Regions from separate parts of the Bhargavaea sp. GQ12 genome, predicted to be linked through region 2. Evidence: riboswitches for the same ligand, from Rfam matches in the RefSeq annotation. Region 2 holds a riboswitch; each other region holds the start of a gene.
What was found. A riboswitch is a leader RNA that binds a small molecule or an ion and turns the genes downstream of it on or off. The one in region 2 is predicted to bind thiamine pyrophosphate.

Region 1 (9,773 bases), on a different contig from region 2:
AAGGAGAACCGTTCGGCATCGCATTCTACGGACGTGCGTTTTCGGAACCGCTGCTGATCGGATTCGCTTATGCCTTCGAGCAAAGGGAGCAGGGCCGGGTCAAGCCGCCGAATGAGTGATTGAGTATAAGAATATTTAATAGGGGCTTCAGGATAGAAGTCCCTTTTTTCACATTCAGTGAAGACGTTGATTTACTTCATTGAGACGTTGACATACACAGACGTCCCCACTTTTATCGGGAACAGCCGCTAAAGGACGGGTAGCACCCGCTGTGCTAAAATAAAGCCATCAAGGATTGAAACGGGGAATGGATGATGAGTTGGATTGAACGGCTGGAGCCGCAATTCCGGAAAAAATGGACATTTGAAGAGGAGATGCCGATCCAGTCGAAAATGATACCTGCGATGATCGATGGACGGGACATCGTCGCGGAGTCTCCGACCGGGTCCGGGAAGACACTAGCGTATGTCATCCCTCTGCTGGAGCTTGTCGACGGCAACTCCAAGAAAACGGAAGCGTTGGTCATTGCACCTTCACAGGAGCTCTGCATGCAGATTGTCGAAGTGTTCCGTGATTGGACGGAAGGGACGGACATCACAGTCACGCAACTGATCGGCGGGGCTAATAAACAGCGCCAGATCGAGAAGCTGAAAAAGAAGCCGACGATCGTCGTAGGGACGCCGGGCCGTGTCTGGGAACTGGCCAATGACCGCAAGCTGAAAATGCACGATATCCGCCACATCGTACTGGATGAGGGCGATCAGCTTCTGGGACGTGACCACCGGACGGATGTAAAGTCGCTGATCGGGGCTGCCGCGCCTGACTGCCAGGTGGCAGTCGTGTCGGCCACCATCACGGATGAAATCCGGCTTGTTGCCGAGCGGTTCATGGACGACCCGCTGCAGCTTAAAGTGACTGCTGAAGAGCTGCCGAAGCAAGGCGAGGTCATCCACTCCTTCACGAAGGTGGATGATCGCGACAAGACGGACCTGATCCGCAGGCTATCCCATATGGAAGGCTTGCGTGCACTGGCTTTCATCAACAATACGGACCAGCTGCTCATGAAGGAGTCGAAGCTGAAGTTTGAGGGCGCGCCGGTTGCCGTCCTTCATTCCGGCATGAACAAAATGGAGCGCAAGCAGGCGCTTGACGGGTTCCGCGACGGCACAGTGCGCATCCTTATCGCGACTGATGTTGCGGCTCGGGGGCTCGACATCAGCGGTCTGACGCATGTGATCCACATCGATGTACCGCGCACCGAAGAACAGTACACACACCGTTCCGGAAGGACGGGACGAGCGGGAGCGGACGGGGAAGTGCTGTCGTTCGTGTCCTATCCGGATGAAAAGACATACCGGAAACTGACCCGTGCACTTCCGGGCAAGCCGGTACAGAAAGTCTGGCACAAGGGCAGCCTTGTCGAAGGATCCTCCAAGACCGTGCAGGCCGCGTCATCCCAGAAACCTTCGGGCAATGCGGGCAAGGGCCCGAGGAACGGCAAGAAAAAAGAAGGGAACAAGGGCGGCAAGCAGCGATGAAGCGGCTTGTCCTCCTGTTCAGTGCGTTGCTGATGATCCTTCCGCAAGCGGGGCTTGTGAAGGCTGCGGCGCCGGCCGCCTATGTCGCGCTCGGTGATTCCCTTGCGGCCGGTCAGACGCCAAACCGTGCGATCGACCTTGGCTATGCCGACATGATTGCGATGGAGTTGCGCAGGCATATACCGCTCGCCTTTTACTCGAAGGATCTCACCTATCCGGGGCTCACGAGCGGCCAGGTGCTCGAACGCGTGCGCTCGGATGAGGCGCGGCCGGTCCTTGAACATGCCACACTAATCACGGTTTCCTCGGGCGCCAATGACCTGCTCGGGCTTGTGCGGTATGATCCGCGGACAGGCACGCTCGCCTATGATCAGATTCCGGCGGACTATGCGCTGAACGGCGTCAGGAAGAACACGGCGGCCATCTTGGATGAACTTGCGGAACGGGCGCCGCGGGCGACTGTTTACATCATGGGTTATTATTTTCCATATCCCCATGCCCGTGAGGAGATGAAACCCGGCCTGCGGAAAGAGCTCGGCCGGCTGAACGCGATCCTGAAGAAGGAGGCAGAGGCCGCCGGGGCCGTCTTCGTACCGGTCGAAGAGGCATTTGCCGCCGAAGGCAGCCAATTGCTTCCGAACCCGGCGGACGTCCATCCGACGCTCGAAGGGTACCGCCGGATGGCGAATGCCTTTTTCAAGAGCTCTCCATACGGCCTGACTGTCGAGCCATGGGAAGTGCCGCCGCCGAATCCGGTCTCGTTCGAGGAAATGAACCGGCGGATGCAGGAGGCGGACGGGCGAAGTGCCGACGCAAGCGGTGAGACATTCTCCCGGTCTGCAGTCGATGAACATCTTCAGGGCATCCATGCCATTTACTTTAACCCCTCCGACATGCCGGAGGGGGTTTCGTTTTCCGTATAGGGCGTGAAACGTTGACGATCTTCGGTGAAATGTTGATTAAGTTTATTGAGACGTTGACGATCTTTTATGAAACGTTGATTAACTTCATTGAAGCGTTGGTGATCTCAGTTATAATGTCCCCAACCCAAAACCCCCGCCAGACCCGGCGGGGGTTCGTCTGTCCATATGAATTCCGGTTTATACCAGCCGTCCCTGGGACAGACTGGATCTATCGCTTAAGCAATCGCGGCGCAGTGCTGAACAGGAGGGCGCACGCGGCGGCTGTCAGGATGATCGACGGGATCATGTAACCCGCGTTGTAGACGATCGAATACCACCAGATGTTGTCGCCTGCATCAATGGCAGCCGCTCCGAAGAATACGACGCCGGACAGGACATGCATGACGTAGCGGAGCAGGCCGCCGATGACCGTCCCGATGACGATGCCTGTCACCATCCGTCCCTTCTCGCCGGAGTCGGCGCCCCGCAGCACCATCGGCCGCAGGAAAGCAGCGGCTCCGATTACGACAAATGCTGCGATGTAATCCAGGAAGCCCTGCACCGGGTGGATGATGTAGGCGCCTGCAAATGTCTGGAGAATGCCGAGGATCAGCCCGGTGAGCAATCCGCCCCCGAGCCCCCAGCGAAAGGCCATCAGGACGATCGGCACCATCGTGAGGCTGATGGAGCCGCCCTGAAACCAGAGTTTGATGGAGATCTGGTCGAGGACAAAGCCGATCGCGGAAAAGATCGCGACCTCGATCAGGAATTGAAGACGTTTGTTGCGCTGCATAGGAAGATACCCCCATTTAAATAGTGTCGCAAGATGGGGATGACCAATAAAAAAAGCATCCGGGACAGAGCCGGACGCCTTCGGGCATCGTTTTCCATCCACATCCCTGCGCAAGCATGACCTTACAGGTTCAAAGGGTCTGGGCGCCGGCCGCCCACTCTCAGCCGCATCTGCGGCTCCCCTTGTGGTTCAGTTATTCAGTATGGACAATCCAAGTGTAGACTACCCGGCCGGTGTTTTCAACCCGTCCCCGCATAGGATAGGAACAGCTGTGCCGCTTACCGGAAGGAGCACCCCATGGACAATCCCCGCCTTATCGCGTCATTTAATTACTTCAGCATCCTATTCGCCCCCGTCCTGTTCCCGCTTATTCTGCTTTTGGCCTCGGGCGATGGCCTGGTCCGCCGCCACGCGAAGCGGGCGCTGGCCATCCAGCTCCTCCCGGCTGTGCCGCTTTGTGCGCTTCTGGTCACGACTTTCATCGCAGCCAATGAAGTGAGGGAAGCGGCGTTCACCGGTATGGCGCCGTCATTTGGGCATGCGGGCACGACTGTCCTGCTCACTCTTTTGTATGCGGTTCTGCAGGGGGCGGCGTTCGTCTGGTGCACCGCGGCAGGAATCCGTGCGCTGAAAACCTGACTGTTTGGCGACCGTCCGGTCTGTGGTATAGTGGAAATTGAATCCACAGAAGGAAGTGCTGAATCGAATGATCGCGAAGACGACAGAAGACTTCGAGAACCTCAAGAAAATCGGGCGCATCTGTGCGGAAATCCGCGATGCGCTGAAAGACGCCGCAAAGCCCGGTGTCACAACCAAACAGCTCGATGACATGGCAGGCCGCATGTTCGAGGAAAAGGGTGCCGTCTCCGGTCCCAAGGGCGAGTACGATTTTCCCGGCTTCACATGCATCAGTGTCAACGAAGTGGTTGCCCACGGCATCCCGGATAACTATGTGATCAAAGATGGTGACATGGTCAACATCGATGTGTCCGGATCATACAATGGCTACTTTGCCGATACCGGGATTTCGATCGTGGCCGGCGAGCCGGACGACGAAAAGCAGAAGCTGATCGACGTGGCCAAGTCGGCCCTCGACAGTGCGTTGGAGAAAGTGAAGCCGGGCGCACGGCTGAACCAGATCGGCAAGGCGGTCAGCCGCGAGGCAAGCGACAACGGCCTGCATGTCATCAAGAACCTGACGGGCCACGGTGTTGGCCGTTCACTGCACGAGGAACCGAGCCATGTGCTGAATTACTATGACCGCTGGGATACGACTCTTCTCAAAGAAGGCATGGTCCTCGCTGTCGAGCCGTTCATCTCCCAAAAGGCTGAACACATTATCGAAGGCGGGGACGGCTGGGCGTTCATCACGCCTGACAAGTCGCTTGTCGCCCAGATCGAGCACACCGTCATCGTCACGGCTGACGGACCACTTCTCATTACAGACATCAGCGAAGACTAAAAAACGGTCCCGGGAAATTTCCCGGGACCGTTTGGCGTATATTGGCTGATTAATCTTCTGCCGTTCTCGGCACTTTTTGGCTTTGACGACTGGAAATGATCATCCAGGCGATGACGGCACCGGCGAGGAAAAGCGCAGCTGCGCTAACAAGCGGCTCGTCCAGCCCGTTCCTTGCAGCGACCATGAGGGACATCCAGGCGAACACGATGGCATACATATGGTCCTGGTGATGATAAAGGAAATGAAGCGCGGCCGCAGCGGCAAATGTGAGCGTGATGATCGCCCAGAGCGCGTCACTCAGGCCCAGGCCGCCCCAATCATTTGCCTCTAGCGCGTAATGGACTGCAACCAGAACGCTGAAGAAGAAATAGGAAAAGATTCCTGAGACGGGTATCCGTCCGGAAATGAGGTTCTCCTTTTTCGGATAGGTGAAGTAAAGGGCGGCAAGAATGGCGAGCATGGCCACTTCCGTTGCGGTGAACAGGATAAAGCGTTCTTCCTGCCAAGTGATGAGTTCGATGATATGGAGGACGCAGGCCGTGATGAAAAGCGCGGCCCGCAGATTTGCGGTTGCCGGCCGGTCCGCCTTTCCGCCGTCCCGGATCACGTACAGTACGAGGAGCGGCACGAGGACGAGCAGAACCAGCGACGAGTACATGGACGGCATGAAGACGACCGGAAGCCGCGCGGCAATCTCCCCGGCGGGCCGCCCGAATGCCGGCATGAACAAAGCCGACGCATGGAAGCCGACCGCCGCAAGCAGGGCGATCCCCATCAACAGTTTTCGGATCAATCTTCTTCACCTCCTACCCGTATTAGTATACATGGGTTTTTCGGTATTTACGGCGGAAAGTGTGACGCTTTTTTGCCAGTTGGCAAGTTTCGCCTTCCGAACAACCGTGTTATAATTGTAAGGAAATTGTTATTAGAAAATTGGCAAACAGTCAGGGGGAATTGGGATGTCAACAACCACGTATCCGGTCACCTGGGACCTTGAGACGTTCTTTAGAGGCGGAAGCGAATCTGAAGAACTCAGAGCCCATCTAGATGAAGGGGCGGAAAAAGTCCGGAGCTATGCAAAAGCGGTCGCGGATTTCAGCACACCGGAAGCCGCCGACGCTGCAGAAAAGATTGTGGCCCTGATCGAACAGACAAAGAATACCTCGGCCCACCTGAGAGAGGCCGGAGCGGTCATCGGCTGCTTCCTGGCACAGGACACGACAGATAAAAAAGCGAATCTCCTGCAGGGAGAAACATCCGCGCTGGGTGCGAAGTTCCAGACGGCGTTCATGTCGCTGCAGCAGAAACTGTCGAAGACAGATGAGAAGGTCTGGGAAGAGCTGCTTGCCTCCGGTCAGCTCGAAGAATTTTCGTTCATCCTGGGTGAATGGCGCAAAAAAGCCGGAGCCAAGCTTCCGGAAGAACAGGAAGCACTCATTACAGGCCTGTCCGTTGACGGCTACCATGGATGGGGCGAGCTGTACGACCTGCTTGTCGGGGACATGCAGGTGAAGGTCACAGTGGACGGAGAGGAGAAGGTCCTTTCCGTCGGCCAGGCAAACAACCTCGGCACGCATTCCGATCCCGCGGTCCGAAAAGAAGCGTTTGAAAAGCTGGAGGCAGCATGGGCTGAGAAAGAAGAATTCTTCGCGAAAGCTCTTAACTCGCTCGCCGGCTTCCGCCTGCAGGTTTACGAGAAACGGGGCTGGGACCAGGTCCTCCGCGAGCCGCTCGAGTACAACCGCATGAAGCAGGAGACGCTCGACGCGATGTGGGGTGCCATTTCGGCCAATAAAGGGCCGTTTGCGGAATACCTGAACCGCAAGGCAACCCTGCTCGGCAAAGACCAGCTTGACTGGTATGACTTTTTCGCACCGGTTTCCGAATCGGCTTCAAAACTGGATTATCAGGATGGCGCTGAATTCATTCTGAAGCATTTCGGAAAGTTCGGTCCGGAGCTGGAGTCGTTCGCCCGCATGGCATTCGAGAACGGCTGGATCGAGGCGGAGGATCGTCCGAACAAGCGCCCGGGAGGCTTTTGCACCGGCATGCCGCTTTCGGAAGAATCCCGTATCTTCATGACGTATAGCGGTTCAATGTCGAACGTCGCCACACTGGCACACGAGCTCGGTCACGCATTCCACTCCTATGCGCTCCGTCCGGTCCATCAGCTAAACAGGCAATATGCGATGAATGTGGCGGAGACCGCGTCAACATTCGCGGAGATGATCGTGGCGGATGCAGCTGTTAAGGAAGCAGGGACGAAGGAAGAAAAAATCGCCCTGCTTGAAGACAAGGCTCAGCGCAGTGTCTCCTTCTTCATGAATATTCATGCGCGCTTCCTGTTTGAAACGCGATTCTACGAAGAGCGGAAAAAAGGAGTAGTTTCGACCGCACGCCTGAACGAACTGATGGAAGAAGCACAGCGCGAGGCTTATGCCGGAGCGCTTGGAGAGGCACACCCGCACTTCTGGGCCTCCAAGCTGCACTTCTACATCACCGGCGTGCCGTTCTACAACTTCCCTTACACGTTCGGCTACTTATTCTCCCTCAGCATCTATGCCAAGGCGCTTGAGGAAGGTGAGGCGTTCGAGGAGAAGTACATGGCACTTCTGCGGGACACGGCCGTCATGACGACTGAGGACCTGGCGATGAAACATCTTGGTGAAGATATCACAAAACAAGACTTCTGGGAAAAGGGCGTCCGCCTCTGCATCCGCGATGTGGAAGAGTTTCTCAGCCTGACGTCCAACGAAGGGTGAGCCGCCGTGATCTCACTAAAGGGCGAGACAATCATCCTTCGCGTCCTTACCGACGATGATGCACTCGCCATGACCAACCTTGTATCCAGGAACAAGCACTACTGGTCGGTGTATGAGCCGCGGCACGATAGCTCGTATTACACGGTAGGCGTCCAGAGGGAGAAGATCCGTGAGTCACTCCAGCAGCTCAGGGAAAAGCGGGAGTATAGTTTTGGCATTTTCCGGGCAGAGGATGGTCGCCTGATCGGCCACATCTCTCTATATGGCCTGAAACGCCTGCCATTCCTGAGTGGCTTTGTCGGCTACTCCGTCGATCAGGGCGAAGCGGGACGCGGCATTGCGACCGAAGCACTAAAGATCATCCTGAAGTTCGGTTTCGAACGCGCCGGACTGCACAGAATCGAGGCCTATGTTTCCCCGAGGAACCAGGCATCGGTCAGGGTGCTTGAAAAGGCCGGCATGGAGCAGGAAGGCCTGCTGCGCCAGTTGCTTTTCATCAACGGTGTCTGGGAGGATCATTACCTCTACTCGATCATCGAGGACGAACATTGAAAGGGTAAGGCCGCTTTGCGGAGACCCATTGCAAAACTAAGGACCCTATTCAGGCCGTGAGCCGGAATAGGGTCCTTTTATTGTAATCCGTATACATTATTAAACTGCAAAAAGCAGGAGTTCGTAAAAAAGTGGAAAATCTGATTTCCGTTCCATGTCCTCGCTTACCGCGGGCATTGCCTCAGCCTCCTCGGACTTTTTCCTGCGGAGTCTTCGGCTAATGCTATTCCCGCAGGTGTCTCGGACCTTTCACTTCAATCAGCTATTATAGAGAGTTTTTCAGTGGCTGCGGAAGCAATGGGCTGGGTCCCGCGGCGATACCGGTTCAGTTTGCGATTTTTCGCATCGTTTTAATCGTGCCGAGTGCTTTACCGGTGCCGACTACGACCGCCTTCATCGGTTCGGGCGCGGTGTGGACAGGTACAGAGATGACTTCAGACAGCCAGTCCTGCATGCCGTTCATGAGCGCGCCGCCACCGGTGAGGACGATGCCCTGATCGACGATGTCGCCGGAAAGCTCTGCCGGGCAGAGTTCGAGCGTCGTGCGGATGGCTTCCAGAATCGTTTCCATCCCTTCCTTCAGGCACTGCTGGATATCACGTGAATGAAGCGTGATTGTTTTAGGAAGACCCGTCACGACGTCACGGCCCCGGATATCCATCGTTTTCGCATCATGGGCGATCGGTGCAAAGCCGACTTCTTTCTTGATCGCTTCTGCGGTCTGCTCGCCGATAATGAGGTTGTGGCGCTTGCGGACGTGATGGATGATTTCCTCGTCCATCTTGTCACCGGCAAACTTCACGCTGTTCGACGAGACGACGCCGCCAAACGAAATGATGGCGACCTCGGTCGTGCCGCCCCCGATATCCACGATGACATTCGCAATCGGCTCGCTCACGGGAAGATCTGCCCCGATGGCTGCCGCAACAGGTTCTTCAATCAGGTGAACCTCTTTAGCGCCTCCGGATTTCACGGCGTCCACGATGGCACGCTGCTCAACCGAAGTTGCCCCGCAAGGGATCGAAACGACCACCCGTGGCTTTCGGAGTGTCTGGCCGAGCTTTTTGGATGCTTCGGCCATCGCAGCCTTCAGCAGCTCCGCTGTCATGTCGTAGTCTGCAATGACGCCGTCACGGAGCGGCCGGATGGCGGTAATCTGGCCAGGTGTCTTTCCAAGCATCACCTTGGCTTCGTTGCCGATGGCAATCACCCGTCCGGAAAGGTCCGTCGCAACGACAGACGGCTCATTAAAGATGATTTCTTTGGATTTTGTATAGATCAGTAAATTGGCGGTGCCAAGATCGATGCCGATATCAGTAGAATTCCACATGTAATTGCCTCCCGGTGACGGTACTTTCTATTGAAGATTAGTATAGTTGAAAATAACTTAACCGCAAATAAGCAGATATTGGAAGATGTCAAAGGGGGATGATCTTTCAGGCCTATATTATGGATAATTGTGGAGGATTGCTGAAACGATATGATTGGAATATTACAGGGAAAGTTCGTTTCTGAAATGAGATTGTAAGAGAAATTTCATCTCGAAATGAAAAAGAACTGCCGGAAAGCCCGGCAGTTCTTTAGGAATCGAGTGTGTATGTTGTCTCAGGTTTCTCATCGATTGTCGTTGAGTCTTCCGAGATCATTGCGCGTTGCAGGAAGTGGATCATGATCAGCATGCCCAAAATCAGCAGGACTGTGAAACCGAAAACTGTTGTAAACATCAGCCACATAATCGGAATGCTCCTCTCTATAACTACTTGT
Region 2 (9,773 bases):
CTTGTCGTAGAACGTGTTTCCGATTCCCGCCTTCATGACGCGCTCCATATGAAGGTCCATCGCAGCTTTCGTGATGCCGAGTGCGGCAGCCACGATCGACAGCGTCAGTGATGGCACGAACGGCGTCCGGTAAAGCGGGATGTCGCGGAGCGGTTCGATCATGTAATGACCCTTGGTTGCCAGCCGGTCGAGAGACACCCGGTGTTCAGGAAGGAAGACATCCTTCACTTCGACGCTGTTGGAGCCGGAGCCGCGGAGGCCGACGACATTCCAGTCATCGAGGACCGTGACGTCTTTTCGCGGAAGGACCATGATCGCCATCTCCATGCCGCCGTTCCCGTCATCAACCGGGAAGCCGAAGTAGAACCAGTCGGCGTGCGGGCTGCCGGATACGAACGGCCATTTTGCTTCATGGATCTGGTAGCCGCCCTCCACTTTGTCGATCTTGCAGGTGATCGGCTTGAAGTTCCCCGCAAGCACGACATCTTCGCCTGCGCCGAAGATATCATCGAGGCACTGCTGGCCGAATGCGTAGGAAATCATGTAATCCCGGATGTTCGACAGTGCGACAAACCAGCCCGCCGACCCGTTGCCGCGCGCGATTCCAGTGACGACATCGAGGTAGGTGCGCATATCGGTCTGGTGGCCGCCGAAGATTTCCGGTCGGAGAACTTTCAGCAGGCCCGCGTCCTGGAGCTTTTTGACGACCTCATCCGGCAGTGCGCTTTCCTGGTCGATCTTCAGGTTCTGTTCCCGCAGTTCAGGGATGAAGCTTTCCGCCCGCTCTTTGAGCTCCGTACGGATATCTGTTGCTACTTGTGTCATCTATAATCGCTCCTTCTCGTGGTTTAGACAGGCTCGGCAACTTTACCGCGGCTGAAGAATTCCTTCGTGAGACCGAGGAAACGGTCTTTCTGCTCAACCTGCGCCCAGTGGCCGCAACGCTTGAATACATGCAGTTCCGCGTTTTCCAGGTAATCCATGACATACAGGCTGCTTTGGAGCGGAACGAACCGGTCCTGATGGCCGTGGATCAGCAGGAATTCCTGCTTCATGCGCTTTAGCGCGGACGGCGGCACCAGCATGTCGGACAGATGCGAATTCGTGAAGTTCTCCCTGTACGAACGACGGACCTCTTCGCGGCTGAAGATCTCGAAGCGTTCATCGACAATGGCCTGAAGCTTATCTTCCATGCCCTCCAGGTCATACAGGAACCAGCTGAGCAGGTTGTACATTGACTTCTTGGAAGGGTCCTTATGGAAGTTGGCAAGCTTCGCGAGTTCCGGAGTCGGCTCGGTCAGGCCTCCGCCCGCTCCCATCAGGACGATCCGGTCGAAACGGTCCGGTGCTTCCATCGCGAGGAACAGGGAAATCACGCCCCCGAGCGAGTTCCCGACAAGATGTGCCTTGTCGATGTTCAGCGCATCCATCAGATCCAGAACCTGCTTCAGGCGCCAGTTCATCCACTGTGCCCCGTTTTCCGGATACTCTGTCGGATGGTCGGTGTCGCCGAAGCCGACCAGGTCGGGTGCGATGACATGGAACCGGTCTTCGTATTCCGGAAGGATCGCTTTCCAGTTGGCCGCCGCACTCGCTCCCGGGCCGCTTCCGTGGAGAAGGATGACCGTTTCCGAATTGCCGACGCCCCCCTCGTGGATATACGTTTCGTAATCGCCTGTTTTGACTTTGCGCTGTTTGATTGCCATGTGTATCAAGCCCCTTCTGTGTTTGTTTGGTTCGAAAATCAGCTCGCTGCCACGATACTGCGGATGACATCCCGCTGTGTACCGCAGTCGATCGCCACCCGGACTGCCATGGACCGGTGCCCCAATTTGGTTCACTCGACAAGTACTGACAATATTTTTGATAACGCTTACATCGTTCTTGATGAAATATTACGACAATGGTTCATTAACAATCAATGACTATTGGAATCTCCGTGTGTGCTTCATAGTTTTCCATCCGTTTACCAATAAAAACTTACGGAAAAGCGTCTTTGCATTTTAGCATTTTAATAGCACCCCAAAGTTGGAGCGCCTATTGTGTCACATTAACCTTTCCGCGAGAAGGCTCGGGCTTCTTCAGAAATACCAGTCACGCTGACTTCCAGCTGTATGACCTTTCCCGCGGCCGGCTCCCGTATTCTCTCGTCTTCCGGGAGCAGTTCAGATGCAGTTGTAACGTACAGGCAGTCCCGGCCGAAGGCACAGGACGTCGCATGTGTGACCGGCAGCTTCACTCGCTCAAGCAACTGTCCGGTCTCGCCGCAAACCTTGCACAGAACCGCGTTTTCTTTAAACCGGTCCGCAACAAACTTGGATTTAAATAACGCGACCCATAAGTCCCCATTCGCATCCATGGTCATGCCATCCGGAAAGCCGTCTTCTCCGGGAAAGCCTGCTAGCCTTCGGCGGTTAAGCAATAGGGGGCCATCTTCGAGCTCCATTACCCAAATAGCACCTGTGCCCGAATCCACATGATAGAATTTCTTTTTCTTTTCATTGATCGCAATCCCGTTGGATAGGATCAGTTCATCATTAAATTCCGTCACTGTCCGGTCCGGCCCGATACAATAGAGTCTGGCAGGATGATGCGGATAGGGTTCCAGCGCAGTCGCCGGATCTTCCTTGAATGCCTTGAAGCGATGATCCACTGTCCCTACCCATATCCGCCCCAGGGAGTCTTTATGGGCATCGTTCAGGAGGATATGCGGCTCCAAATCAAAGGAGAGATAGTCTTCAAGCATCTCCGTATGGCGGTTGAACAAGAAGATTTCATGCATCGCCACCAACAGATAGTGATCCTGATCGTGTTTGATCACCGATGTCACCGGAAACGGCAGCTTCCAGACTTCATGGTCACCGGTTACGACATCTTGGCTGATTACGCTTTTCGCTTCCAAGTCAACAAACAGCAGACGGTTGATTTCTTCATCCCAGAGCGGCCCTTCCCCGAATCGTGCGGTATAGCCTTCAATCGCTTTCAATTTACTTCCCCCTTACGTATCCGTAATAGACGGCAGCCAAGTCACAAGCGCCGGCAAAGTTGTAATGATGAAGAGCAGCACAATCATTAGCGCCACATAAGGCGATGCGGCCTTTGTCATCCTGATCAGACCCACACTTCTCCCCTGCTTGTCCGATACTTGCATCATGACAAACAAATTCATCCCAAGCGGCGGTGTGATGGCCGCAATTTCAAGGGCGATGATCATAAAGATTCCAAACCAGATCATGTCAAAGCCATAGATGGCCATGATCGGGTAAAGGATTGGTGTCATGATCAGAAGGATGGACACGACTTCCATAAACATTCCAAGAACAAAAAGAATCAGTGTGACAAGTGCCAGGAATGCCCATTTATTTATATCTGCCGCCTCAAAATAAGCTTGGATGGTCTGCGGCAATTCGATCAGTGTGATAGAAAATCCGAAAAGGAGTGCCGATCCCAAGATGAAACAAATCATTCCTGTATTCGCGGCGGAAGCCCGCATCACTTCGATCAGTTCCTTCCACCCGACACTCCGGTAGACGATTACCGCAAGCAGAATACTGACTACCGCAGCAACCCCCGCGGCTTCCGTTACCGTGAAAATGCCCGAATAGATTCCTCCGATAATAATAACGGGGAGCAAGAACAGCCACATCACTTCCTTGAGAGCAGTGAACCGCTCTTTCATCGGTGCCTTTTCCCTGCGCTTCAGCCCCCGCGATGTAAAGACAATAAACAAGATAAATAAACTGATGAGAACAATCCCGGGGATGATCCCTGCCATGAAAAGCTTGCCGACTGATTCCTGGGTCATTGCGCCGTATAGGATCATCGGCCCGCTCGGCGGGATTAAAATACCCAGTGTTCCCGCACCTGCGACGACGCCGTATGCCAGCCGTTTCGGATAACCCATCTTGATCATTTCCTCAGAAGCGATGTAACCGAGTGTTAGAACGGTCGCGACACTGGAACCGGTTAAAGCCGAAAAAAAGGCGCACGTAATGACGGTGGCAATCGCCAGCCCTCCCGGAAGATGTCCAAACCACGCATCGGCAGCACGGAATGCCCGCGTTCCCAGACCGCTCTGCAGGATAATCTGACCGGTCAGAATAAAAGCCGGAATAGCAACCAGCATGCTGTTATTCAAGGAGTTATACATGACCTGTGGTATTTGAAGGTTCGCGACATCCGCCCCCATATAAACGATCAGGATTCCGGAACTGATCAGCAGCATCGTGAATGCCACCGGCATGCCCAGAAACAGCAGCAGCAAAAACAACCCGATAATCACTGCGTATTCCATTCGCCACCTCCTGACTGCACTTCCGGATCGGGCATCCAGATCACCAAGATTCTCCGGACAATGGAGAGGACAAGGAGGACAAAACCAATAAACACAAACGCTTGGGGAATCCAGATTGGCACCTGGAGAAGTGACAGATCTTTTGTATTGAACGTAAGTGACTGCTGGAACATGTCAAAAGCCAGCTTGGAAATGTAGAGGAACAGAGCAAGGCTGACTGACATAAGCAAGGTTTCCAACATTCTTTTCATACCGGGATTCAGCTTACCTAAGAGGATATCAACCCGGATGTGCTCATTTTTCTTCATTGCATAGGAAGCGGCCAGGAATGATGCGGCGATGAACATATAAACCGTGACCGGCTCGACCCAATGCGCGCCAATGTGAAAATATCGGGCAATGACACCCCAGGTCACCGCAAAACAGATCAGGAAAACTGAAATACCTGCGAGAGCGCCTGCAGCATCGATGACTCTGTCCATCAGTCGCATAACCCATTTCATCTTGCAATCCCCCCTTCTAATAAGAAAGAGGACAAAAGCAGCAATCTCTCTTGTCCTCCCGCTTTGTTATCTGTTGTCTTCGATGATTTTCAGAACTTCTTCTCCTACAGGTCCGGCCTCTTTAATAAACCCTGCTTTCAATTCCGCAAATACCGATTCAAATGCAGCCCGGTCGATTTCATGGCCTGTCATTCCTTCACCCTCAAGGGCAGCAGTTGCATCCGCATAAACCGCTTCCTGTTCTTTCGCGATCCAGTCCTGGGCTTCGGCTGCGGCTTCCAGCAATACATCCTGTGTCTCTTCGTTCAGACCGTCCCACCATTTCTGATTAACCGAAAGCAGAACGATACCAGCGTTGAACTTCCCCGAGTACCGATTGCTATACTCGAAGTATTGCATTGCCTGGAACCCTGCAACTGATGAGACAGCGGCGTCAATTGTTCCACGCTGCAGTGCCTGCGCAGTTTCGGCGCTGGAGATGGAGACCGGTGTCCCGCCCACCAACTCTACAAACCTGGACATTGTAGGGCTTGTCGTCCTTACCCGCATCCCCTCGAAGTCTTCTGGCTTCAGAAGCGGTTCGTCCGTTGAAGCAAAATAGGCAAAGCCTGAATCTGTCCACAGCAAGGGCTTTACGCCAAAGTTCCCCAACTCTTTTTCAAACACCTCAGCCAGCCCATTTTCAAAGCTTCTGTGAACATGAGCGTAGTCATCAAATACAGGCAAGGTCGAAAAATCGGCAAGTGGTAATTGGGATGACCACATTTCCATCGTGTTCACTCCCATTTCGATCTGTCCGCTTGAGACGGCATTCGGCATCGCCGTATCAAGATAGAGCTGGCCGGACGGATAAATTTCGATCTCGATCTTGCCGTCACTTTTTTCATTGGCCAGTTCTGCAAAATGCTCATATCCTTTTGAAGCGAACAAGCCGACAGGATAGCTGTGGGCGAGCTTCGCTTTCACTTCCTGAATCTCCCCGCCGCCTTCGGAATCAGCTTGGGCCGCCTCCCCTTCTTCCCCATCCGCCGAAGAACACGCGGACAAAAGCACAAGAAACAGTCCGAGCACAGTCCATGAGAATTTCTTCATTTTCAAATCCCTCCCGTTTGATGTCCTTGCATTTCTCCAACTCAATGGCCAAAAGGCATTTTGAAAGCGCTTTATCCAGTTAAGTTGACTTGATTATAGAGGACAGGCCGTCAGTGTTGTTCAGGAGGATTTGTTTGATAAATCAATAAACTTAGTAGATTTATTATGGACGGGCCTGACGGTTCCTTCTATGCCGCAGAAAAAAGAACCTCCCATGAAACTGGAGGTCCTAATTAGCTTGCTTATTCAACAGAAACTTGCGGAGCACCGGTTTTGGCCCTCGGCATTTTCACCGCGACATACCAGACCAGCGCCAGTGCAAACAGGCCGACGGTGCTGATGAGGAGCGGGAAACGCCCGATGTCCTGGTTGAACAGCTGCATGATCGCTCCGAAGACGAATGGTCCAAGGATACCGCCAAGCCCCTGTGCCACAACGACGAGACCGACATAGGAAGTCCCGGAATTCGGCGGCGTCGCCTCGGTGACACGCGCGAACACACCCGGAAGCCCAATGCCCATCCCTGCGCCTCCGATGATGCTTCCGATGAAGATCATCGTCAGGCAATGGGAGAAGTAGCAGACCAGCATCCCCACACCCGTCATCAGGACGGCGACCGGCAGATAAGAGACCGGGAGCAGATGCTTGACCTTCCCGAAGACAAAACCGGCGAGGAGTGTTCCGAACGTAAAGACGGAAATTGCCATGCCCGCCTGTGTCGCAGTGCCGAGCTGGTCGTTCTGGATGACAACCGAAATGTTGGTCACATAGCCGAAGATCAGAGCGGAGTAAACCATCTGTCCGAGTGTGACCGAATAAACCACTTTCGGTGTTTTGACTTTGACCTTTCCGGCTTCCGCCTGGCCTTCCTTCTTTTTTGGTTCCGGCAGGTAGAGGAACGTCAGCGCCAGGATGAAGATCGGAAGCAGGTATGTGAGGAACCCGTACTGCCAGCCGAACGCATCCGCCAGCATGCCGCCCGCGAGCTGGTAGAAGATCGCTCCGATGCAGGCAACGGTGGACGTACCGAAACCGATCAGGAAGTCCTTCTCGCGTCCTTCGAAGAAGTCGGTGATGATATCAATCGACAGTGGCATCGTGATCCCTACACCGAGTCCGAGCATCCCGCGGAAGGCGATGATGAGCGGCAGATTATCTGCAAGGAAGAATGGCATGGTTCCACCGATGACGAACAGCGTCAGACCGGTGAACAGGAGATGACGCTTGTTAAAACGGGCAGACAGCTTGCCATAGAAAAGTGCGGGAAGAATCTGCAGCAGGCCCGGGAACGTCGCCACCATCATCACGATGGTCGGGTTATAATCCGGGAACGCCTTGATAATGTCGGCCATGATCGACCCGGCAACGCCCGCCGCCACGTCCTGGAACGCGATGAGCACAATGAGGAACTTCAGGAAATTGCGGTTGATGTTTCGCTTCATAAGATCCCCCTTAATGAATTGAACCTCACAACAATCCGACAGGAGCCGTGTTTACCTTTTTTATAACGGACCAGCAGATCGTCCCCCTTTCTCTCCCTCCGGAGAAGCAATAATTTGAATTGAGAAAGCGCGAAATTTATTTAAAGCGCTTACATCTATTCGCTCACTTATTGTATTTAAAATTTTCTGTATATTAAATACTGAAAGGTAAAGTCCATAGATGGTTACCGAATTACCTAGTCGATGGTGGTAAATAGTTGTGGAAATCAACAAGCGACATGAGTTAAAAGACCCACCAAAATCTAATTGGAATTTTCTGTTTATCCATAAATACCCAAACTCTTTTTCTGCCTTCATGTTCCAGGGCGTCAGGCTTAGAGTTAATTGGACCCCCTTTACTTCCCCGCCCCCTTCCTCTACACTGGAGGCATCGGGGCAACCCGGGACACAACAAACTGTATACCGTCAATTGCACTGGGGGTGCCCGTTACGGGCTGAGATGAGAGCGCTGCTCCGATCCCTTTGAACTCGATCAGGTTAGGACCTGCGTGAGGAAGTGCGGCGAGTTTCATTGCGCCCTTCTGTTAATGGGCATGTTCTGAAATTACGGCTGCATCTTCACGGGTGCAGCTTTTTTGTGTTCATTTTCAGAAGGGGGAATTTAGAAATGGAAGAATTGCAGTGTGGAATGAGCCCAATCGTGGGGTTCCGGTTTACGCTCAATCCGATGACCGATGATTTTGTGGCGGTCATCAAGGGAGCGCTTAAAGAGGTGGACACGTCCGCGGTATGGATGCACACGGATGATGTGTCGACGGTCATCCGCGGAAAGCAGGTGCATGTGTTCAACGTGGCGAAGGCGCTGGCCCTCCACGCAGCGAAAACCGGCGTGCATGTGGCGCTGAACGGGACATTTTCGGCGGGCTGCCCTGGGGACACCGCGGGAGATGCCTACCTGGACAAGCCGGATGAGGTGCTGAACAACGACCCGACCAAGCAATATGTATCGTCGCAGTTTGCATTGTATCCGATGAATAATCCGGATTACATGTCGGTCATCTACCGTGAAGTGGAGCGCGCGAAAGAACGCGGCGTCTTCAATGAGTCAATGCATTACGCGAGCGGGATCCATGGGGATATCCACGATGTGTTCGACTTTTATGAAAAGACGTTTACCCACGCCCGCTCCGAGGAGCACCGCCATCTCGTTATGACGGTCTCGATGAGCATCAACAGTCCGTCCCACGGAGGGAAATGACATGTTGAAGTCATGGAAACTCAAAGAGATTGTGCTCATGTCCCTGTTCGGGGTGGTATTCGGTATCGTGTATCTTGTCGCCATCCACTTCGGGAACATCTGGGCGGGCCTGATCGGGCCGATCGCCTATGAGTGGATGTTCGGCATCTGGTTCATCGTGTCGATCCTGTCGATGGCCATCATCCGCAAGCCCGGTGCCGCGGTGTTGCCGGAGACGATTGCCGCCATCATTGAAGTCATGCTCGGCAATGCGGTCGGCCCGCGCCTGATCTTGTCCGGAGTTATCCAGGGTCTCGGCGCCGAAGCGGCATTTGCCGCCACCCGCTACCGGCACTTTAATCTGGCGGTCATGATGCTAGCAGGCGCCGGTGCTGCGGTGTTCAGCTTCGTTTACGGTTACTTTGTCTCGGGCTATGCCGCGCTTGACCCGTCGTTCGTGCTCCTCATGTTCACGCTGCGCGTGCTGAGCGGCGCCATCATTGCAGGAATAGGCGGCAAGTACCTCGCCGACGGACTGCTGGCAACTGGCGCGCTCCGCGGTTACGCCATTTCCCGACCGAAACAGGGTGGGGCCGGTGCATGATCCGATTCTTGCGCTTGAGGATGCCTCATTCCGTTTTCCTGTTGACCCGGACAACACGTTGAACGGCTTGACGTTCGATATCCACCGAGGCGAGCGGGTCGTCATCAGCGGGCCGAGCGGCTGCGGCAAAAGCACCCTGCTTTACCTGCTGAACCGGTTGTATCCGCTGAACTGTGATGGAATTGTGGAGGGTGACATCCGTCTGTTCGGGAAAAGTGCCGACGATTACCGGCCCGGGGAGATCAACCGGCTGATCGCGACCGTCTTCCAGGATCCGGACTCCCAGTTCTGCATGACGACCGTCGAGGAGGAGCTCGCCTTCACGATGGAGAACTTGCGGGTTCCCCGTGCTGACATGGAGCGACGGATTGTGAACGTGCTCGATCAGACCGGACTCGCGGACTTCCGCCATTCGGTCATCCAGTCCCTGTCCGGCGGCCAGAAGCAGCGTGTTGCCACTGCCTGTGCACTTGTGGCAGAGCCGGAGGTCCTCCTTCTGGACGAACCGCTCTCCCACCTCGACCCGCTGACCGCCCGGAATTTCGTCCGGTGGTTGGACAGCCTTCAAAAGCAGACCGGCCTGACGATTGTCGCGGTGGAA
Region 3 (9,773 bases), on a different contig from region 2:
GCCGATCAGGCTTCCGATTGCCAGAATGCCATTGTCATAGACGAGCGCCAGCGCGACTGCCGCCAGGACACTCATCAGGGTCCAGAAACGCTGTTTCTTCAGCACCCAGACCAGCAGCCCCAGATAAGCCAGGGCAAACGCCCCGAAAATATACGGATCCATTTCATCACTCCCGTGTCCGGTTTCCCGGACAGTTTCTTCCACTCTTCCCTAAAGTAGGACGCATGGAAACTTATTTATTGTTACATAACAGAAATGGACAGCACCTCAGTGGGCGCTGTCCGCTTTTCCTTTCTTGGGCCAGATGAAATTGGAGAGGGCGATGGCAAGGTCGATGGCGACAACAATCGACCAGACTTTCAGGATCTGGGAAAGGGCTTCGGTCTGACCGGGATTTCCCGCAAGGTATATCAGAAGATAGAGATACCCGCCGCCAAGCATCCAGGCCAGCACATGAAGAAGTGATCCTGACAGTTCATACCTGGCATGCTCGTAACCGTACCGCTTTGCAGGCTTCGGCCCCTTTTTCATGATGTGGTAACGGAAGCGCTCATCCGCCCACCGGATCATCCGTTTGCCGTAGGTAAGTGAGACGCCGAGGTAGATGGCGGCGATGCCATGGGCGGCCGTGGCAGTCGCTTTATTGGCGAGGATGTCATAGGTTGTCGCGATCAGCAACGTCAGGTCCAGCAACGGCGTCATGGCGAGCAGCAGCAGCCCGAGACGTTTTCTTCCGAGCAGGTAGCGTGTGACAAGGCCGGCAGCGATAAACACCCAGAATCCGATTTCCACGGCAATGATCAGGTAGGCGATGAGGCTCATGTTTGCACTCCTTTTTAATACATCTGTGTTATTTAGATTTTAGCACGTTGTATTTATTTAACACAAGTGTTTTATTTAAAAATCGATGATATACTAGTGGTATGCCAAAAATCGTGAATCATGAGGAGCGGCGCGAGCAGATTGCGGAGGCCATGTGGCGGGTCATCCTGGAAAAGGGCATGGAAGGAGCGACGGTTCGCAACATTGCCGGGGAAGCGGGGCTGTCGACAGGTGCCCTGCGGCATTACTTTAAAGACCAGGATGAACTGCTGGTGTACGCGATGCGCCTTGTCAATGAACGGGTTGAAAAACGGGCACTGGGCATTCTGCAGGAAGATCTTCCGCCCCGGGAAAAGGTGATCCGGGTTTTCCTCGAGATCGTGCCGATGGATGCGGAACGGCGTGCGGAGACGGATGTATGGTTTACTTTCCAGGCGCATGTCCGGCACCGGCGGGACCTGGAAGGAATTCCGGAAGTCGGTGTCTATGAAGCGGTCAGCAAGATGCTTTCTTTTCTCGAATATGAAGGCGTGCTGAAAAACGGCCTGGACCTTACGCTTGAGACAGAGCGCCTTTATTCCATCATCGACGGACTTGCACTCCACGCCTTCCTGGAGCCTGAGCGGCTTAAAACAGATCTGGTAGAAGCGCTCATCAGGGACTCGGTCGGCCGGATCTGCAGGTAAGGCCCCTCTTGCAAAATATTCTGCCCATGATATAGTGATGGTGAAAACCGAACATGAACTGCCACTGGGGGAGCCTTTCGAAAGGCTGAGACGCGCATGGGCTGCGCGGACCCTTGGAACCTGATCCGGATCATACCGGCGTAGGGAAGTGGGGCCGCGCAGCTTTTGCTTTATCCGAATGCTGATTCAGGCCGCCTTCCGCGTTGATCCGGAAGGCGGCTTTTTCATGTTCTCCAATTAGGAAAGGGGACGGAGAAGATGGGATTTTGTGAACGGGTACGGCGGGAGTGCGATGGGATCTGGGAGGCAAGTTTCCGACATCCTTTCGTAGAGGCGCTTGCGGACGGAACGCTCGATGAGGACGTCTTCCGATTTTATGTGTTGCAGGACGCGTATTACCTGTCGCATTTCGCAAAAGTCCAGGCGCTCGGCGCGGTGAAGGCGAAAGACCTGCTGACGACACAAAGCTTTGCCAAGCATGCGGAAGCGACATGCTCAGCGGAACTGGCACTTCATGAGGAATTCTTCACGATGCTCGGTGTGACGCCGGAAGAGCATGCGGCATTCCGGCCGGCGCCGACTGCTTATGCGTACACGTCACATATGTACAGGGCGGCCGTCGAGGGTGATCTTGCAGATGTGCTTGCGGCACTGCTTCCGTGCTATTGGCTGTATTGGGAGATCGGCGAGCGGCTGAAGGGCGCTGAGCCGGGTCACCCGATCTATGATAAGTGGATCGCAACCTATGGCTCCGAATGGTTCGGCGAACTCGTGAACGAGCAGATCGACAGGATGAACCGGCTGGCGGAGGAACTGCCCGAGGAGCGCATCCTGGAACTTGGGGAGAGGTTCCGCAAAAGCAGCATCTATGAGCTGAACTTCTGGGAAATGGCATGGACACGAGAACAGTGGGAAACCCCGGAAATGGAGGGGGTCCGATGAGCAAACTGTTGTCGGAACTCCGTGAAAGGCGGCCGCTTGTCCACTGCATGACGAACATCGTCGTTGCGAACTTCCAGGCAAACGGGCTGCTTGCACTCGGTGCTTCCCCCGTCATGGCGGACGCGCCGGAAGAAGCCGGAGAAATGGCAGCAGCCGCGTCGTGCACGGTGCTGAACATCGGTACGCTCCACCGGGAGTCGCTGGAGGCGATGGAAATGGCGGGCAAGGCGGCGAACGGGGCAGGGAATCCCGTCGTGCTGGATCCGGTCGGTGCCGGCGCGACGCAATTCCGCCGGGACGCCGTCAGCCGGCTGCTCGGGGCGGTGGATGTCACGCTGATCCGGTGCAACGCAGGTGAACTTGCCGCGATTGCGGGCGTGGACTGGCAGGCTTCGGGGGTGGATGCCGGTGATGGTGACATGGACACGGAGACAGTTGCCGCGGAGGTGGCACGGCAGTACGGATGCGTTGTGGCGGTGACTGGGGAAACGGACGCGCTGACGGACGGTCAGCGGATCGTGCGCATCAGCGGTGGACATCCGGTCATGAGCCGGATCACCGGCGCCGGCTGTTTGCTGAGCGCGGTGTGCGGAGCGTTTCTCTCAGTGGGCAAAGATGACCCGTTCCGCGCCGTGGCCGCGGCACTCGCCTTCTACAAGGCGGCAGGAGAGCGGGCGGCGGCAACTTCATCTCTTCTGGGAAGCTTCCTTTCTGCGTTTATCGACCGGCTGGCGTTACTGGGAGAGGAAGACTTCGCGGTTCCGGAGCCGGCCGAGGAGGTGCGGGCATGACAAGTGTGGCACTGACAATCGCAGGATCGGATTCGGGCGGCGGCGCGGGCATCCAGGCGGACCTGAAGACCTTCCAGGAGCTGGGCGTGTTCGGCACGTCCGCGCTCACTGCCGTCACCGCTCAGAACACGCTCGGTGTGCACGGCGTCTGGCCGCTCGGCCCGGAGGCGGTCCGCGCACAGATGGATGCGGTGTTTGCGGATTTTGATGTGGCCGCCGTTAAAACCGGCATGCTGTTTTCCGGGGATATTATTGCTGAAGTCGCGGCGGGTCTTGCCGGTGCGGGCCACCCGGTGCTTGTCGTGGACCCCGTCATGATTGCGAAGGGCGGCGCGCATCTGCTGCGGGAAGAGGCCGTGGAGGCGATGCGGGAAAAGATTCTGCCGCTGTCCACGGTCATCACTCCGAACATCCCTGAAGCGGAGGTGCTTGCCGGGATGATGATCCGGAGCTTGGAAGACATGGAGGAAGCCGGGCGCCGGCTGATTGCGTTGGGCACCCAATCCGTTGTCGTCAAGGGCGGCCATCTTGAGGGAGAAGAGCGGGCTTGTGACCTGTTTATGGATGGTCGCGGGGAGCGGATCTGGCTATCGGCGGAGCGGATCCGGACAAAAGACACCCACGGCACCGGCTGCACGTTTTCTGCGGCACTTACGGCATTTCTTGCGGCCGGGGAACCGCTTGAAAAAGCGGTCGTTGGAGCCAAGCGGTTTATCCACGCGGCGATTTCCGACGGCCTCGGCCTGGGAGCGGGTCACGGGCCGACCAATCACTGGGCATACCACCGGGCGGGAAGCGCCCTGAAAGGAGAGGTGCTCATTGATTCGTGAGAAGCTAGGCGTTTATTTCATTATGGGAAGCCCAAATACCGGCGCGCGCAATCCGTTGGAGGTGCTGGAGACGGCGCTGAGGGGCGGCATCACCTGCTTCCAGCTGAGGGAAAAGGGCCCCGGTGCGATTGAGGGACGTGAACTGCGTGCATTCGGCGAAGCCTGCCGGGACTTGTGCCGGGCATACGGCGTGCCGTTTATCGTGAACGATGATGTGCGCCTTGCGTTGGAGCTCGGGGCAGACGGTGTCCATATCGGACAGGATGACGGTGACGCCGGAGAAGTGCGCAGGCTAATCGGTGACCGGATCCTCGGCGTCTCGGTGCATAACCTGGATGAAGTCCGGGAAGCCGCTGCTGCAGGTGCGGACTATGTCGGCATCGGCCCGGTTTACCAGACGACATCCAAGCCGGATGCCCGCCCGGTCTGCGGCACGTTGCCGCTCCGGGAAGCGGCTGAGGCATTCCCGGAGCTCCCGTCAGTCGGCATCGGCGGCATCACTGCGGCTAATGCCGGCCCTGTCATCGCGTCCGGCGCATCCGGCGTCTCCGTCATCACGGCGATTTCCCTGGCGGATGATCCGGAGCGGTCGGCACGGGAGATCCGGATGGCGATTGAGGAAACGATTAGGCGGAGAAGGCGTGCGGTCACATGAAATGGAATACAAAGACACTCGTCCTCATGACCATGTTCACCGCGATTGCAGTAGCGGGCTCGGTATTTGTCTCTTTCCCGGCGGGCGTGGCGCGGGCCTACCCTGTCCAGCACGCAGTCAACGTCATCGCAGCCGTCTCGCTCGGGCCTGGTCCTGCAGTCATGATTGCATTTTTGACAGCACTGATCCGGATCCTCACCGGGACCGGTTCACTGCTCGCCTTTCCCGGCGGCATGATCGGCGCGCTCCTGGCAGGCTGGCTTTACGTGAAGACGGGCAGGACATGGACGGCATCGGCAGGCGAGATGTTCGGAACCGGCATCATCGCCTCGCTTCTTGCGGCGCCCTATGCCAATCTCCTGATGGGCGCATCGGCAGGTGCTTTGTTCTTCCTGCCGGCATTTCTCGTCTCGAGCATCAGCGGCGCGCTGATCGGCCTGGCCATCGCAATCCGTCTGGAGTCGGCGGGCCGGCTACCCGCAATCGGGGAGCGTTCATAAATCCCGGATGATCGTTCATAGAATCATATGAGCCCTCGAGGCTGGGGGTATGGTTATCATTAGGCCTCACTCACCTTCTGTGAGCGCTAATAGAAGCCGGATGAAATGCGGAGGCAGGTGGCCTCCGCATTGTTTTTGCTCTCGTTTGACCACCCTGGTCAACTTGTCATATACTGGCGTTGACCAGGGTGGTCAATACCATCCGCAGAACGGGGTGTAAACGATGAAAGAATCATTCAGGCGCTTGGAAAGCGACCGTCAGCAAGAGATTCTGAAGGCAGCCATGAGGGAGTTCGCGGAAAACGGATTCGGCAAAGCATCAACAAACCGGATCGTAAAGAATGCGGGCATGAGCAAGGGGATGCTGTATTACTATTTCGAGAACAAGGAAGACCTGTTCCGGGACTGCATCGGCTTTGCGCTGAATCATATGGAACAAAGCCTGGAGGAGTGGATTGGCACGGAGCAGGAGGGATTCATCGAGCGGATGGCCCGCATCGCGGAGTCTAAGCGCATCTATTTCCGGCAGCATCCTGAGATCTCCGCATTTGCCGCGGTGATCTTTCTGTCGCCCGAAGTGCCTTCTTTCTTCAAGGAACGGCTGGAAACACTCATGGAGGAAGGGACACGGAAGATGTTTGACGGCCTCGATCTGTCACGGTTCCGCGGCGACTTGCCTCCGGAAACACTCATGCGGCTCGTCCAGTGGACATTTGACGGCTATGCGCGGGAGGCGGAGGAGCGGATGAAAACGGAAGGCGTGGACTTCAATGACCTGGACCGTTACTGGGATGAATTCGATGTGTATCTGGAAGCGATGAAGACGATCTATTACAAGGGGGACCGGTCATGAGCGTGCTGGAGCTAAAGGGGATTACGAAGCGTTTCGGAAAGTTCACCGCAGTGGATGATGTTTCTTTTGAAATCCGGGAAGGGGAAGTGTTTGGGTTCATCGGGCCGAATGGCGCAGGTAAGTCGACCACGATCCGGGCCATTATCGGAGCCATCAGCCCGACATCGGGGGAAGTGCGGATCCACGGAAAGCCGGTGGCCGCGCAGCCGGACTACCGGAAGCATATCGCCTACGTGCCGGGCGATGTCCAGCTATGGCCGAATCTGACCGGCGGCGAAGTGATCCGCTTTTTCATGAAGTTGAGCGGAAATGAAAACAAAGAAAAGATGGATGCCATGATCCGGGAGTTCCGGCTGGATCCGAAAAAGAAATGCAAGACGTATTCAAAGGGGAACCGGCAGAAAGTCGCGCTGATCTCCGCGTTCCTGTCGGAGGCGGACCTGCTGATCTTTGATGAGCCGACAACCGGGCTCGACCCGCTCATGGAGCGGACGTTCCACCATCATGTGCTTGCGGCAAAATCTGAGGGCAAAAGCATCCTCCTCAGCAGCCACATCCTCTCTGAGGTCGAAAAGCTGGCCGACCGGATGGCCATCATCCGTGAAGGCAGAATCATCGAAACCGGCCGGTTCAGTGAACTCAAGCACATCACTCGCGTGCACTACAGGGTCCGGACGCCGGATGATCTGTCGGAAGTTGGACGCATGGAGGGGGTGCATGAGTTTGTGCAGGAAGGCTCTGAGGCAGAATTCATGGCCGATGCGGACAAGGTAAAAGAGGTGCTGGCTGTGCTGAAGCACTTTGAGCTGGATAACCTCGAGACGCTGCCACCGAAGCTCGAAGACATTTTTATGCGCTACTACGATTCCGGGAGCGGTACGTCATGAGGGACTACTTCCGCCTTTCCATAAAAGACACGAGGTTCAGGATTTTTTGGTGGATCTTCGGCATTGCTTCTCTCACGCTCATGATGCCTCCGGCTTTCCATGAGCTCTACCCGACTCAGGCGGACCGTGATGTGCTGAAGGCGACAATGGAAAATCCGGCTGTCATCGCCATGACCGGCCCGATCCAGGAGGGCGACTACACACTCGGCGTCATGTTCTCCCATGAGATGGCGGTGTTTATGGCGATCGTCGTCGGCCTGTTCAACATCATGATCGTGAATTCCCTGAGCCGCAGGAAAGAGGACGATGGACTGCTTGAGGTAGTGCTGTCCAAAAACATCACGCGGAACAGAGTATTCGCAGCGCAGGTTTTGGTCGGTATCCTTATGAACGCGATTCTCGCGCTCGTACTGTTTGCGGGCCTCCAGTCGTTCGGCTACGAATCGATGGAGACCACGGGCAACTTCCTGTACGCCGCGCAGACATTCGGCTTCGGGCTGTTTTTCTATGGCCTGACCCTTCTCGTGGCACAGCTGCTGCCGTCCGCGGACTGGACGTTCGGCATCGTGCTGGCCGTACTGCTGATTGGCTATGCATACCGGGCGGCAACCGATGTGGCAGCTCCGGATCTTTCCGTCGTCTCGCCTTACAACTGGATCAGCAGGCTTTCCTTGTACAGTGAAAATGAGGCGATCTGGCTTGTTCCGTTTGTCTTGGGTCCGGTCTTTCTGCTTGCGGCATGGCTGCTGTTCAGAAACCGTGACCTCGGGGGTTCCGTCATCCGGCTGCAAGTGAACCGCCGAAGCCGGAACATCGGGAGCCATCTGCGCCTGGCATTCACGCTGAGCCGGACGCTGATCATCAGCTGGTTTGCCGGAATGCTCCTGATCGGCGCAAGTTATGGCTCAATCCTCGGTGACCTGGAATCGTTCATCGGCGACAACGAGATGCTCCGCCAGATGGCCGGTGAAGGTGACGGCACTCTTGCCGTCCAGTTTATCGGGACGCTTATGGTGATCGTCACCCTCATCGGGCTCGTTCCGCCGCTCATGGTGATGGGGAAACTGTTGAAAGAAGAGCGGCGTTCGCATCTTGAGTATCTCGGCACACTTAACATTAACCGCATGAAGCTAATGGGAGATTATATCACCCTTGCCCTCGCTGCCGGCTTCCTCTCCCTGTTCCTCGCAAACACCGGCATGTACGCGGCGAGCCTTGGTGTGGAGGACATCAGCCTCACATTCGTTGATTACATGGTGAGCTCCCTGAACTACTTCCCTGCGGTATTGCTGTTCACCGGGCTGTCCGCCTTTCTGATCGGCCTTCATCACCGGCTTCATGTGCTTGTGTGGCTGTATCTGCTCTACAACTTTTTCGTCAGCTATCTTGGGCAGCTGCTGGGCCTGGATGACAGTTACCGGATCCTGACGCCTTTCCATTATCTCAACGAAACACCAAGTGAAGCGGTTGATTGGGGAGCCTGTCTGGCTGTCGGAGGCGTTGGTTTGCTGCTGATGGCACTCGGGCTGATTTTGTTCAGGAAAAGAGATCTTGCATAAGAACACGGCATTTCCCGGGAAACATTTCATAGTTGAAAAGCGGAGGCACCCGGCCGCCGCTTTTGGCTCCGATGAGCGGACTGCCGGAGTTTGTCGAACGGGTGCTTGCCGGAAAATAAAAAGCCCCGCACAAGGCGGGGCGGACATCATTCTCCCGGATCCTTCGGTTCCTCGGGAAACAGGAACCAGGAGAGGACGCCGCTCAGCAGGGCTGCGCCGATCATGATGTACACGCGGTGTGTCCCGGGGACGTCCTGGAATTCTTTATTCAGATACCACCAGGCCAGACCGGCGACGATGAGCATGATGGGAATGGCGAATGTTAGTGCACGTTTCAATCGGAGTCATCCTTTGTGTGTTGTTGACCCGATTTTACCACAACGTATCAGTATCGGCCGCGCCGGAAGGGTCCGGGACCACCGAAGCCAGGTCCGCCGAAGCCTGGACCTCCAAAGCCGGGACCGCAGGAATCCGCGTAGATGTTGCGTCCTGGAACCGTTGTTTCAGACTCGGTGAAGTAGTGGCGCGGTACGTTCACGACGTTCTGCCGGTTGACGTTCACGATCGGGTGGACGAACGGTACCTCACGCTGGGTGAAGGTGTCGTGGAAGCGGTATGTCGGCGGGCAGACAATCGGCCGGCATGTTTGGCAGCCGCAGCCATGTCCATGGTGATGATGTTGCATGTGTCGCCTCATGGTAAGCACCTCCTCTCTTTTCTTATTACATGCGTGACATTTGCGGGCAAATGGACGCGCGTCACGTCCCGGTCCGGTTTTGCCGAGTGCCGGAAGGGGAATAGCCGGAGGAGAAAAGAAATAGCCGGAAGGAGGCACCTGACATGAAGAAAGAACGCGTTGTGCTGTTCGACGGAACCTGCAACTTCTGTGACAAAAGCGTCCAGTTCATCATTAAGCGGGATCCCATCGGACACTTTAAATATGCTTCTCTGCAAAGTGACGTCGGCCAGGAATTGAGGGAGAAGCACAAAATCCCTGAAGAGGTCGACTCGATGGTGCTGATCGAAGGGGACAAGGCATACACGAAGTCAACCGCAGCGCTCCATATCGCGAAGAAGCTCGATGGACTGTGGCACCTGGCCTTTCTGTTTATCGTTGTGCCGAAGCCGATCCGCGACCGCGCCTACGACTACATCGCGGAAAACCGCTTTAAGTGGTTCGGCAAGAAAACAGAAGAAGAAGCCTGCAGATTGCCGCCCAAGAACATCAGGGAACGTTTTCTGGCGTGA

Region 1: it holds a riboswitch for thiamine pyrophosphate, as region 2 does, so the genes downstream of both, thiT (energy-coupled thiamine transporter ThiT) here and AC6CHQ_RS13375 (YkoF family thiamine/hydroxymethylpyrimidine-binding protein) in region 2, are expected to answer to the same signal.
Region 3: it holds a riboswitch for thiamine pyrophosphate, as region 2 does, so the genes downstream of both, tenA (thiaminase II) here and AC6CHQ_RS13375 (YkoF family thiamine/hydroxymethylpyrimidine-binding protein) in region 2, are expected to answer to the same signal.

Annotation. Positions count from the first base shown of each region.
Region 1 is NZ_JCAXEU010000030.1:7,138-16,910, forward strand. It holds gene AC6CHQ_RS15830 (amidase family protein) at 1-119, shown strand, start outside; gene AC6CHQ_RS15835 (DEAD/DEAH box helicase) at 315-1,538, shown strand; gene AC6CHQ_RS15840 (SGNH/GDSL hydrolase family protein) at 1,535-2,461, shown strand; gene thiT (energy-coupled thiamine transporter ThiT) at 2,670-3,233, opposite strand; TPP riboswitch at 3,320-3,426, opposite strand; gene AC6CHQ_RS15850 (magnetosome magnetite crystal formation protein family) at 3,531-3,872, shown strand; gene map (type I methionyl aminopeptidase) at 3,940-4,695, shown strand; gene AC6CHQ_RS15860 (TspO-related membrane protein) at 4,745-5,488, opposite strand; gene AC6CHQ_RS15865 (M3 family oligoendopeptidase) at 5,655-7,457, shown strand; gene AC6CHQ_RS15870 (GNAT family N-acetyltransferase) at 7,464-8,009, shown strand; gene mreBH (rod-share determining protein MreBH) at 8,335-9,339, opposite strand; gene AC6CHQ_RS15880 (hypothetical protein) at 9,590-9,742, opposite strand.
Region 2 is NZ_JCAXEU010000017.1:19,437-29,209, reverse strand. It holds gene AC6CHQ_RS13410 (acyl-CoA dehydrogenase family protein) at 1-825, opposite strand, end outside; gene AC6CHQ_RS13405 (alpha/beta fold hydrolase) at 849-1,706, opposite strand; gene AC6CHQ_RS13400 (SMP-30/gluconolactonase/LRE family protein) at 2,051-2,986, opposite strand; gene AC6CHQ_RS13395 (TRAP transporter large permease) at 2,999-4,294, opposite strand; gene AC6CHQ_RS13390 (TRAP transporter small permease) at 4,279-4,797, opposite strand; gene AC6CHQ_RS13385 (TRAP transporter substrate-binding protein) at 4,864-5,889, opposite strand; gene AC6CHQ_RS13380 (MFS transporter) at 6,132-7,331, opposite strand; TPP riboswitch at 7,798-7,903, shown strand; gene AC6CHQ_RS13375 (YkoF family thiamine/hydroxymethylpyrimidine-binding protein) at 7,999-8,589, shown strand; gene AC6CHQ_RS13370 (ECF transporter S component) at 8,591-9,172, shown strand; gene AC6CHQ_RS13365 (ABC transporter ATP-binding protein) at 9,165-9,773, shown strand, end outside.
Region 3 is NZ_JCAXEU010000009.1:114,801-124,573, forward strand. It holds gene AC6CHQ_RS10170 (phospholipid phosphatase) at 1-162, opposite strand, end outside; gene AC6CHQ_RS10175 (hypothetical protein) at 268-822, opposite strand; gene AC6CHQ_RS10180 (TetR/AcrR family transcriptional regulator) at 924-1,508, shown strand; TPP riboswitch at 1,565-1,672, shown strand; gene tenA (thiaminase II) at 1,767-2,450, shown strand; gene thiM (hydroxyethylthiazole kinase) at 2,447-3,241, shown strand; gene thiD (bifunctional hydroxymethylpyrimidine kinase/phosphomethylpyrimidine kinase) at 3,238-4,071, shown strand; gene thiE (thiamine phosphate synthase) at 4,094-4,726, shown strand; gene thiW (energy coupling factor transporter S component ThiW) at 4,723-5,226, shown strand; gene AC6CHQ_RS10210 (TetR/AcrR family transcriptional regulator) at 5,450-6,079, shown strand; gene AC6CHQ_RS10215 (ABC transporter ATP-binding protein) at 6,076-6,966, shown strand; gene AC6CHQ_RS10220 (ABC transporter permease) at 6,963-8,525, shown strand; gene AC6CHQ_RS10225 (histidine kinase) at 8,672-8,863, opposite strand; gene AC6CHQ_RS10230 (hypothetical protein) at 8,911-9,222, opposite strand; gene AC6CHQ_RS10235 (thiol-disulfide oxidoreductase DCC family protein) at 9,366-9,773, shown strand.